DNA from 3 places in the Bradyrhizobium arachidis genome. Region 2 is predicted to be linked to each of the others. Evidence: predicted binding sites of a transcription regulator. Region 2 holds the regulator's gene; each other region holds the start of a gene.
What was found. Region 2 encodes PhoB, which activates phosphate uptake and scavenging genes when phosphate is short. Its sites were predicted from a motif close to TGTCATNNANCTGTCAT; they were not measured.

Region 1 (3,955 bases), 2.6 Mb from region 2:
GCGAATGCCCGCAGGGCTCACCTGCAGCTTGAGCGTCGACGTCTTGGTCAGCGCCTTGCCGTCGAACGAGAAGGCGAGCAGCTCGTTCTCGACCATGCACTGCGCCACGACATGTTTGGAGTCCTTGGACCACACCATGCCCTGGCACCAATGGCCGATCTTGGCTTCCGCAACCGGCGTGAGGTCGGTGCCTGAGATCCGGTAGACCTTGAGCAGGCCGAAATCGTTGAAGAAAGGCGAGGCCGACGGCTTGTTCGAGCCGTTCATGACGGTGACGGAAACGTAGTTGCTGTCCGGGGACATTTTGACGGCCTCAGGCGTCTGTCCGACGGTGACCGTCGTGACGACCCGGATTGGCTTTGCGGTCATGTCGATCAGGCTGATCGTATCATTGTCGCCGCCGCCGGCGCCGACATTGCCGACGACGGCCGCGGCCGCGCCGGTGAGATCGATGTCGTAAGGACGCACACCCGCGGAGAGATCGCGCTTGGCGTACTCGACCTTGCTGCCGTCCACAGTGAGAAGCGAGATCTTGCTGTCGCCGTCGCGGGTGACCAGCGCGGTCGCGCCATCGCGCGAGAACACGGCGTGGCTCGGGCCCGACTTGGCGTCACCGAGCTGGATCTTGCCGCTTGCCGTCAGCGCGTTGCCGCTAATGGTGAAGACCGAAACCGTGCCTTCGCTGCGGTTCGCAACCAGCGCCAGCGTGCCTGCGCGGTTGATTGACACTCCGGCCGCGCCTGCACCGGCCTGCAATGTCGCGAGCACCTTTGGCGGTGTTGATTTGATATCGATCACCGAGAGCTTGTCGTCGGGAATAGTCTTGGTCGCATCCGCCGGATCGACCTTCATCGCGCCTGTCACCAGCGCAAACGAACCATCCGGCGCGATCGCCACGCTCGGTGGCGGGCCGACGACGCTGGCGGGTGCAGGAACCTCGCCCAGCAGTTTCAGCACGCCATCGGTGAGGTCGATCACGCTGACCGTGTCCGGCAGCGGCTGCTTGCGCACCACGGCATTGCCGTTCTCCAGAACCATCTTGCCGTCATTGGCGGTGACGACGATTTCGGCGCGGGCGGCGAAACTGGCGAGGCCAGCCAGTGACGTTGCGACCAGGGCTGACGCGGCATGGCGCGTGCGCCTGCGAAGAGCGGCTTTCATGTTTCCCCCTGAGAGCTTGTTCTTGTCCGGCAAAGCTAAATGCAACCGGGCGCGTCGCGCAACAATCTGGACGCGATCATTTTTGCCGTCGTGCAGGGAATAAAGCGACATGACGTGGCCCGGCGCGGCGGAGCAGGCGCCTGCCTAAAAAATCTTCGCTCCGCCACTGCGCAAAGTGTCTCGTGCGTCAAACTGACACAGCTCTGTCATTCGCGGTGTTTAGAACATTTCTGATCGTAAACATCCTCATTTCCGGGGCGTCAAAAAAAATGAAATCGAGACTTCTGACGACGGCTGCGATTTTCGCGGCCGCGAGCGCGCTCGCGTGCACTCTTCCCGTCCTCGCCGACGATTTCGGTCGCGATCGCGATCACGGACATGACGATCATCATCGTCATGCGCACGACATCCACACCGAGACGCCTATCAAGCATCTCGTGGTGATCTTCAACGAGAACCGCTCGTTCGACCATTACTTTGCGACCTATCCGAACGCGACCAACCCGACCGGCTCGATCCCCTTCGTTCCGAAGCCGCATACGCCAAAGGTCAACAACCTCGCCAACGCCAATCTGCTGTTGAACAACCCCAACAACAATCCGGCCAACGGCACCGGCGCGACCGACCCGTTCCGCCTCGACCGCACCCAGGCCAACACGCGCTCGCAGAACCACTCCTACACGCCCGAGCAGCAGGCCGTGGACAACGGCAAGGAAGACCTGTTCCCGAAATTCACTGGCCGCGGCACCGCCGGCGGCGCCGGCGCCTTCGGCACCAACGGTCAGGTCATGGGCTATTTCGACGGCAACACCGTCACCGCGCTGTGGAACTATGCCCAGCACTTCGCCATGAGCGACAACAACTGGACCGACACGTTCGGCCCGTCGACGCCCGGCATGCTCGAAGTGGTTGCCGGCCAGACCAACGGCGTGCAGCCGGTGGTCGGCACCACGTCGTCGATCGCCGACGGCCAGGGCGGCCTGACGCTGACCGGCGATACCGATCCGGGTAACGATGCCTGTTCGAGCACGACCAGCACGATGCTGATGGGCGGCAAGAATATCGGCGACCTGCTCACCGCTGAGCATATCAGCTGGGGCAGCTTCATGGGCGGCTTCGACCTGACGCTCAAGAACGCCAACGGCACCACCGGCTGCGCCCGCAGCACGTTCTCCAGCAACGTCAACGGCACCATCGTCGACTACATTCCCCACCACGCCTTCTTCCAGTATCACGCCTCCACGGCGAACCCGTCCCATGCCCGGCCGAGCTCGGTCCATGCGATCGGCCATACCCATGACTTCAACGGCAAGGTCGATCCGGCCAACCACAATTACGATCTCGAAGACCTCTATGCCGCGATCAAGGCCGGCAACTTCCCGGCCGTCTCCTACGTCAAGATGCCCGCCTTCCAGGACGGTCATGCCGGCAATTCCGATCCGCTCGACGAGCAGGCGGGCAATGTCGAGCTGATCAACTTCCTCCAGAAGCAGCCGGAGTGGCGCGAGACCGCCGTCATCATCACCTACGACGACTCCGACGGCTGGTACGACCACCAATACGTCGCGCCGAAGACCGCCTCGTATGATGCGGCCGCCGATCAGGTCAACGGTCCTGGCCTGTGCGGCCTCGGTCCCAACAAGCAGCCGGCGCCGAACGGTCTCGGCGGCAAGCCGGTGAACGGCCGCTGCGGTCCGGGCACCCGCGTTCCCCTGATCGTGGTCTCGCCCTACGCCAAGACGAACTACGTCAGCCACAACTACACCACGCAGGCTTCGGTGGTCCGCTTCATCGAGGACAACTGGCTGCATGGCAAGCGCCTGGGTGGCGGCTCGTTCGACGCCACCTCCGGCTCGATCATGGACCTGTTCGACTTCGACCATGATCACAGCCACGACTTGCGGGCTGACGCGCTGTTCCTCGACCCGACCGCCGGCACTGTGATCACCAGCCCGCCGGACGAGCACCACCACCACTAGTCCAACGGGACGCTACGAATGAACAGCCGCACTCTGTGGCTCCTTGGCGCCGGCCTGCTTTGTCTGGCCGGCGCCGTCTTTGCTGCCGGGCCGCAGGGATTAGCGGAGCCGAACCAGGTTGGTGTGAACCCGAATCCGGTGCGTCTCATGCGTCCGCCCGTCGCGCCGTTGTCCGCGATGGCGCTGCTCGGCAAGGAAATCTTCTACGACACCTCGCTGTCGTCATCAGGCACGCTCTCTTGCGCGTCCTGCCATAGCCCGGATCACGCCTACGGTCCGCCCAACGATGGCCCGGTCATGCTCGGCGGCGCCAATCTGTCACGGCAGGGCGCACGCGCGGTCCCGTCGCTGACCTATCTCGACCGCCACCCGAATTTCAGCATCGGTCCCGACAAGGGCGACGACGACAACATCATCGACCTCGCGCAGATGGCGGCGATCGGCCAGCAGGCGGCGCGCACGACCAAGACCGCGGGCGGCACCGGCACGTCGGCGAACATCGTGCCGCAGGGCGGCCTGTTCTGGGACGGCCGCGCCGACACGCTGCAAGACCAGGCGCTGTTCCCGCTGCTCGATCCCAACGAGATGGACGGCGGCAGCGCCGAGATCGTCGCGGGCAAGCTGCGCAACGCGCCTTACGCTGGCCGCTTCGTCGAGTTGTTCGGCGCCGGTGTGATGAGGAATCAGCGGCTGCTGATTGCGGAGGCGATGTTCGCGGTCGCGCGCTATCAGGTGGAGGAGCCGAGCTTCCATCCCTACACCAGCAAGTACGATTACTGGCTCGAAGGCAAGGCGCGGCTCTCCGAGAGCGAGCT
Region 2 (3,955 bases):
GAACATTGGCGCGCGCATCCTGAGCGCCGAGAGGACCGCAAAATGAGCGATATGTCAGTTACCGTCAGTACGCCCGTTCAGCACGGCTCGCAGCCGCTACCCGATGCCCCGGCCAAGGTGACGGTGCGCAACCTCAACTTCTATTACGGCGAGCATCACGCGCTGAAGAACATCAACCTGACGCTCGGCACCAACCGCGTCACGGCGTTCATCGGCCCGTCGGGCTGCGGCAAGTCGACCCTGCTGCGCATCTTCAACCGGATGTACGACCTCTATCCGGGCCAGCGCGTCACCGGTCAGTTGATGCTCGACCAGACCAACATCCTCGACCCCAAGCTGGACCTCAACCTGCTGCGCGCCCGCGTTGGCATGGTGTTCCAGAAGCCGACGCCGTTCCCGATGACGATCTACGAGAACATCGCGTTCGGCATCCGCCTCTACGAGAAGATATCGAAGTCCGAGATGGACGACCGCGTCGAGAAGGCGCTGCGCGGTGGCGCCCTCTGGAACGAGGTCAAGGACAAGCTCAACGCGTCCGGCCTGTCGCTCTCGGGCGGCCAGCAGCAGCGCCTCTGCATCGCCCGCACCGTCGCGGTGCGGCCCGAGGTGATCCTGTTCGACGAGCCCTGCTCGGCACTGGACCCGATCTCGACCGCCAAGGTCGAGGAGTTGATCCAGGAGCTGTCCGAGAACTACACCATCGCGATCGTCACCCACAATATGCAGCAGGCGGCCCGCGTCTCTGACAAGACCGCCTTCATGTATCTTGGCGAGCTGATCGAGTTCGACGACACCAGCAAGATCTTCACGTCGCCGAGCGATCGGCGGACGCAGGATTACATCACCGGCCGGTTCGGCTGAGGAGACGGGATATGGGTTCTGAACATACCGCAAAGGCCTTCGACACCGACCTCCAGGAGCTCACGCGCCTGGTCGCCGAGATGGGCGGCCTCGCTGAGCGCATGATAGTCGATTCCGTCGACGCGCTGATCCGCCGCGACGTCGCGCTCGGCCAGCGCGTGGTCGCGACCGACGCCGAGATCGACGCGCTCCAGAAGAAGATCGAGGAGCGCGCCGTTCTCACCATCGCCCGTCGCCAGCCGATGGCGGTGGACCTGCGCGAAATCGTCGGCGCGATGCGCGTCGCGACCGATCTCGAGCGCATCGGCGACCTCGCCAAGAACATGGGCAAGCGCGTCGCGGCGCTGGAGACGGACTTCCATCCGCTCAAGCTGTTCCGCGGCCTCGAGCACATGACCGACCTCGTGCAGCAGCAGGTCAAGTCGGTGCTGGACGCCTACGCCGCGCACGACCTGCCGGCGGCGATGGCGGTGTGGAAGGGCGACGAGGAAGTCGACGCCATCTGCACCTCGCTGTTCCGCGAGCTCCTCACCTACATGATGGAGGATCCGCGCAACATCTCGTTCTGCATCCACCTGATGTTCTGCGCCAAGAACATCGAGCGCATCGGTGACCATGCCACCAACATCGCCGAGACCGTGTTCTACATGATCGAGGGCCAGGCGATCACCGACAAGCGGCCGAAGGGTGACATGACGACCTTTGCCACAACGGTCCCGAATAGCTGAAGAGTCAAGGAGCGACGACACCATGGGCGCACGCATTATGGTGGTTGAAGACGAGGAAGCTCTCACCGAGCTGCTTCGCTACAACCTCGAAGGCGACGGCTATGACGTCGAGACGGTGATGCGCGGCGACGACGCCGACACCCGTCTCAAAGAACACATCCCCGACCTGATCGTGCTCGACTGGATGCTGCCGGGCCTCTCCGGCATCGAGCTGTGCCGGCGGCTGCGCACCCGCCCGGAGACCAAGCAGCTGCCGATCATCATGCTCACCGCGCGCGGCGAGGAGAGCGAGCGGGTGCGGGGGCTTGCGACTGGCGCCGACGATTACATCGTCAAGCCGTTCTCGGTGCCGGAGCTGCTGGCGCGCGTGAAGGGCCTGCTCAGGCGCGCAAGCCCGGAGCGGCTCGCCACCGTGCTCGCCTATGGCGACATCGAGCTCGACCGCGACAAGCGCCGCGTCGCGCGCTCGGGCCGGCCGATCGATCTCGGCCCGACCGAATATCGCCTGCTGGAGTTCTTCCTCGAGCATCCGGGCCGCGTGTTCTCGCGCGAGCAGCTGCTCGACAGCGTCTGGGGCCGTGACATCTACATCGACGAACGCACCGTCGACGTGCATATCGGCCGCCTGCGCAAGCTGCTCAATCTCGGTCGTGAGCAGGACCCGATCCGCACTGTCCGCGGCGCCGGCTACGCGCTCGACGACCGCTTTGCGAAGGCGGAGCAGACGTAAGAACGATTGCAAGCGAGCAAAATAAAAGCGCGCCAAGTGGCGCGCTTTTTTATGTCACGGGTCGTCCCGGCCGCGTGCCGGGACGATGTCGTTTGAAGCAGCGTTCAGCGCGTGCCGGGCTTTGCCGGCGCACGGCGACGATCCGCCGCCGGCTGGTAGGCGACGCGCGAGTGCTGCGCGCAATAGGGCAGGCCGGAAAGCGCCTTGCCGCCGCAGAAGAAGAAATCCGGACTCGAGGGATCGCCGACCGGCCAGTGGCAGGTCGCCTCGTTCAGCTCCAGCAGCGACAGCCGCTGGCTCATCGGCACCACGTTATCGTAGGTGACCGGCTCGGCCTCCACCTCGACCTCGAAGGCCTGCGCCAGTGCGGTGTTGCCGCGCGAGATCGGACGGCTCACGCGCATCATGTGCTGCGCGGGGCGGGCCTTGCGCGGCCGGGGCGCTGCCGATGAGGGGCTCTTGGCGCGGCCGGACAGGCCGAGCCTGTGCACTTTGCCGATCACGGCATTGCGGGTCACATTGCCGAGCTCGGCCGCGATCTGGCTGGCCGAAAGTCCGGCCTCCCAGAGCTTCTTCAGCTGCTCGACGCGATCATCGGACCAGGTCAAAACCGTCATTGCACCCTTTCCCTCGCTGCCGGCCAGCCATCCTGGGGCCTCACAGCGAATGCCTAAGCCTTGAAAAACCCGTGCCGCCAGAATCCCTTAAGGCTCGCCGGGCACGCAGGATGCGCCCGAACGTTTACGCCGGTACATGAGGACTCTTGGGATCAGAACTGCTGCACGAGATGTCGTATCTGACAGTCCAAACGCTACAATATGGCGTGACTCGCGCGCAAGAGTCCGCCGACTCGCTTCCACATGTTCCGTGGTGAAAATCCCGCAAAATCGGCACCGCAAGACTACGGATTCAGCGTTTCCCGGGGCTTTCGGGCGGCATTGACACCCGTCTCACCAGGCATAAGATAGTCGCACGTGCCGCCCTTAAAAGGCGGCACGTTTCGTTTTCCGGGCCGGTTAATGGTGCGTTGCGCAATGCACTCAAGCCGTCCGCAACATCCAAGTGATCGTCATGACCAACAGCGCCGCGCCGCATTTGCTCCCCGTTTTCGCCAGGGCCGACCTCGGTTTCGAGCGCGGCGAAGGCTGCTGGCTGATCGCGACCAATGGCGAGCGCTATCTCGACTTCACTTCGGGCGTCGCGGTGAACGCGCTCGGCCATGCCCATCCCGCGCTGGTCAAGGCGTTGCAGGAGCAGGCGACGAAGCTGTGGCACATGTCGAACCTGTTCCAGAGCCCCGACGGCGAGAAGCTCGCCGCGCGCCTGTGCAGCGAGAGCTTTGCGGACTTCGTGTTCTTCTGCAATTCGGGCGCCGAAGCGCTGGAGGGCGTGATCAAGCTGGTCCGCCATCATCACTTCTCCAAGGGGCATCCGGAGCGCTACCGCATCATCACCTTCGAAGGCGCCTTCCACGGCCGCACGCTGGCAACACTGGCTGCAACGGGATCTGCAAAATATCTCGAAGGTTTCGGTCCGCCGATGGACGGCTTCGACCAGGTGCCGCATGGCGACATCGAGGCCGTGAAGAAGGCGATCGGCCCGCAGACCGCCGGCATCCTGATCGAGCCGATCCAGG
Region 3 (3,955 bases), 590 kb from region 2:
CTGGAGCGGGTGCGTCTGACGAGATGCGCGGCCTCTAGCCGCTTCAGGAGCGGCGTCAGCGTGCCCGAATCCAGGAACAGCTTCTCGCCGATGTCCTTGACCGGCACGTCGTCGCGCTCCCACAGCACCAACATCACCAGATATTGCGGATAGGTCAGTCCGAGCCGGTCGAGCAGCGGCTTGTAGACGCGGTTGAAGGCATGCGCGGCCGAATAGACCGCAAAGCAGATCTGATTGTCGAGGCGCTGCGGGTCCAGCGCCGGTATCTTCCGAGGCATAACGAATCTCACGAGGTTTTTCCCATTCTGGGGCCGGCCGGCGGCATATTCAATTGCGGACAATTAAATGTGAGGCCGCGTAATTTCAATTGCGCACAATCTAATTGTCTGCGATATGGACCGGGTCCTAACCCGGAACCCCCAAGGGAGACGAAAATGTCCGTAAACGTCCTCTACAAGACCAGCGCAAAAGCCACCGGCGGCCGCGACGGCCATGCTGCGACCCTCGACGGCGCGCTCGACGTCAAGCTGACCACGCCGAAGGAGCTCGGGGGTGGCGGCGGCGCCGGCAACAATCCCGAGCAGCTGTTCGCGGCCGGCTATGCCGCCTGCTTCATCGGCGCGATGAAGTTCGTGGCCTCGCAGGGCGGCCCGAAGGTTCCGGCTGACGCCTCCGTCACCTCGACCGTCGGCATCGGCCCGCGCTCCGAGGGCGGCTTCGGCCTCGACATCGACCTCGCCGTCTCGCTCCCGGGCCTTGCCCGTGCGGAGGCCGAGGCGCTGGTCGCGAAGGCGCACCAGGTGTGTCCGTACTCCAATGCCACGCGCGGCAATGTCGACGTTCGCCTGACGGTCGTCTGATCCAATGGCGGATTGGCTGGCCCGGGATCCCCCTCGGGCCGGCCGCTTCCGCTTGATTTGCCACCCCGCGGGATTGCCGCGCGGCAGTGCATGCGGCCCTACGCCCGGCGCCATTGCTGGCGCAAACAAACCTCGCTAGGCCTGTGATCAAACGACCGACACAGGGGAAGCGAAGGCATGACTGAAGCAGCATTGGGCGCAATGAGCGGACTGCGCGTCATCGATCTCACGCGCGTGCTCGGCGGTCCCTACTGCACCCAGATCCTCGCCGACCACGGCGCCGACGTGATCAAGGTCGAGCCGCCCGCAGGCGACGAGGTGCGCGAATGGGGCCCTCCCTTCCACGAGGAGGATGCGGCCTATTTCGTCGGCATCAACCGCAACAAGCGTTCAATCGGCCTCGACCTCGCCTCCGAGGGCGGCCGAACCGTGCTGCTCAAGATGCTGGAGACGGCCGACGTCCTGATCGAGAATTTCAAGCCGGGCACGCTGGAGAAATGGGGCATCGGCAACGAGGTCTTGCGCGAAAAATTCCCGCGCCTCGTGCATTGCCGGATCTGCGGCTTCGGCGCCGACGGCCCGCGCGGCGGCAATCCCGGCTATGACGCCATCATCCAGGCCATGACCGGCATGATCGCGGCGACGGGATCGCCCGAGAGCGGACCGATGCGGATCGGCGTGCCGCTGGTCGACATCACCACCGGGCTTTATGCCGCGATCGGCATCCTGATGGCGCTCTCCGAGCGGCAGCGCTCCGGCAAGGGCCAGTTCCTGGAAACGACGCTGTACGAGACCGGGCTTGCCATCATGCATCCGCACACCGCGAACTATTTCATGCATGGCAAGCCGCCATCGCTCACCGGCAACGAGCACCCGAACCTCGTGCCTTACGCGATCTTCCCGACCAAGACCGACAACATCTTCATCGGCGTCGGCAATGACGGCACCTTCCGCAAGCTCGCCAAGGAGATCGGCAAGCCCGAGCTCGGCACCGATCCGCGCTTTGCCCGCAACAAGGACCGCATCGCCAACCGCGAGGCGCTGCGCGCCGAGCTGGCCGCGGTGTTCAGCCAGCACGAGGCCGAGCCGCTGTGCAATCGCCTGCTTGCGGCCGGCCTGCCCGCAGGTCCCGTGCAGAAGATCGACCAGGCGTTGACCAACCCGCATACGATCGCGCGCGGCGATGTCATCGAGAAGGACTGGTACAAAGGCGTCGCCTCGCCGATCCGGCTCGATCGCAGCAAGCCAAGCCTGCGCCGCGTGCCGCCGAAATTCAGCCAGCACGCGGCCGAGGTGCTGGGCGAGTTCGGCTATTCCAAGTCCGAGATCGACGCGATGGTCGAGAAGGGCACCGTCTGCGGCCCCGAGCGGAAACGCTAGCGCAAGCTGAGATCAAGCGCATTTGCACGTCGCAATGGCGGTGCGCTCCCTCCCCCGCTTGCGGGGGAGGGTTGGGGAGAGGGTGTCTCCGCAGTGAGACTCCCCCAGAGGATGGAGCCCTCACCCGGATCGCTTCGCGATCTCCCGCAAGCGGGAGAGGCTAAGGGAGCCCGGAGCCGCATCCGTTCTACCCAACTCCATTCCGCGCTGACGGTGCTCTCCTTCCCTCATCATCCAATGCCGCACTGCGGCGCGAGGCGTGCATGCGCACCGGCCGTCCGTGGCGCGTTCGCCTATTTGACGACTTCCCTTTTGGCCGCGCTTGCTGCTTTCGTTTCTCCCGCTTACACAGTCATGTGAACGTCATATGGCGCTGCTAGCGCAAGCGCCTCTTCATTGACGGGCAAGGGAGGTTTTCTTGATGGCTCTTCGACACTTTGGCGCGGCTGCCGCTATTGCAGTCACGGTTGGCATGACGGCTTCGCCGGCCCTGGCCGTGACGGAAATCCAGTGGTGGCACGCGATGACCGGCGCCAACAACGACGTCATCGTCAAGCTCGCCAACGACTTCAACGCCGCGCAGAGCGACTACAAGGTGATCCCGACCTACAAGGGCAACTACGCCGACACGATGAACGCCGGCATCGCCGCGTTCCGCGCCGGCAACGCCCCGCACATCATGCAGGTGTTCGAGGTCGGCACCGCCACCATGATGGCCGCGACCGGCGCCGTGAAGCCGGTCTACAAGCTGATGGCCGAGACCGGCGAGAAGTTCGATCCCAAGGCCTACCTGCCCGCGATCACCGGCTACTACTCGACCTCGAAGGGTGAGATGCTGTCGTTCCCCTTCAACTCGTCGTCGACCGTGATGTGGGTCAACCTCGACGAGCTGAAGAAGGCCAATGTCGAGATCCCCAAGACCTGGCCCGAAGTGTTCGAGGCCGGCAAAAAGCTGAAGGCCGCCGGTCACGACACCTGCGGCTTCTCGGGCTCCTGGGTCACCTGGGTCAATCTCGAGCAGCTCTCGGCCTGGCACAACACGCCGCTCTCCAGCAAGGCCAACGGCCTCGACGGCTTCGACACCGTGCTCGAATTCAACGGCCCGCTCCAGGTCAAGCATCTCGAAAACCTGGTCGAACTGCAGAAGACCAAGGTCTACGACTATGCCGGCCGCACCAACACCGGCGAAGGCCGCTTCACCTCGGGCGAATGCCCGATCTACCTGACCTCGTCGGCGTTCTTCGGCAACGTCAAGGCGCAGGCCAAGTTCGCCTTCACCGCGGTGCCGATGCCCTATTATCCCGACGTCAAGGGCGCACCGCAGAACTCGATCATCGGCGGCGCCTCGCTCTGGGTCATGGGCGGCAAGTCGGCCGACGAATACAAGGGCGTCGCGAAGTTCCTGACCTTCCTCTCGGACACCGATCGTCAGGTCTACATCCACAAGGCCTCGGGCTATCTGCCGATCACCAAGGCGGCCTATGAGAAGGCCAAGGCGGAGGGCTTCTACAAGGATCAGCCCTATCTCGAGACCCCGCTGCTCGAGCTGACCAACAAGGAGCCGACCGAGAATTCGCGCGGCCTGCGCCTCGGCAACATGGTTCAGCTGCGTGACGTCTGGTCGGAAGAGATCGAGCAGGCGCTGGCCGGCAAGAAGACCGCCAAGCAGGCGCTCGATGCCGCCGTCGAACGCGGCAACACGATGCTGCGGCAAT

Region 1: the regulator PhoB is predicted to act here: its motif matches at 1,355-1,371, upstream of WN72_RS37755 (phospholipase C).
Region 3: the regulator PhoB is predicted to act here: its motif matches at 2,591-2,607, upstream of ugpB (sn-glycerol-3-phosphate ABC transporter substrate-binding protein UgpB).

What each region holds. Positions count from the first base shown of each region.
Region 1 covers NZ_CP030050.1:8,004,430-8,008,384, reverse strand. The annotation lists gene WN72_RS37760 (YncE family protein) at 1-1,161, opposite strand, end outside; gene WN72_RS37755 (phospholipase C) at 1,431-3,140, shown strand; gene WN72_RS37750 (cytochrome-c peroxidase) at 3,159-3,955, shown strand, end outside.
Region 2 covers NZ_CP030050.1:708,261-712,215, forward strand. The annotation lists gene pstA (phosphate ABC transporter permease PstA) at 1-46, shown strand, start outside; gene pstB (phosphate ABC transporter ATP-binding protein PstB) at 43-861, shown strand; gene phoU (phosphate signaling complex protein PhoU) at 873-1,589, shown strand; gene phoB (phosphate regulon transcriptional regulator PhoB) at 1,612-2,319, shown strand; gene WN72_RS03320 (GcrA family cell cycle regulator) at 2,424-2,936, opposite strand; gene WN72_RS03325 (aspartate aminotransferase family protein) at 3,391-3,955, shown strand, end outside.
Region 3 covers NZ_CP030050.1:116,707-120,661, forward strand. The annotation lists gene WN72_RS00510 (MarR family winged helix-turn-helix transcriptional regulator) at 1-278, opposite strand, end outside; gene WN72_RS00515 (organic hydroperoxide resistance protein) at 435-860, shown strand; gene WN72_RS00520 (CaiB/BaiF CoA transferase family protein) at 1,038-2,240, shown strand; gene ugpB (sn-glycerol-3-phosphate ABC transporter substrate-binding protein UgpB) at 2,662-3,955, shown strand, end outside.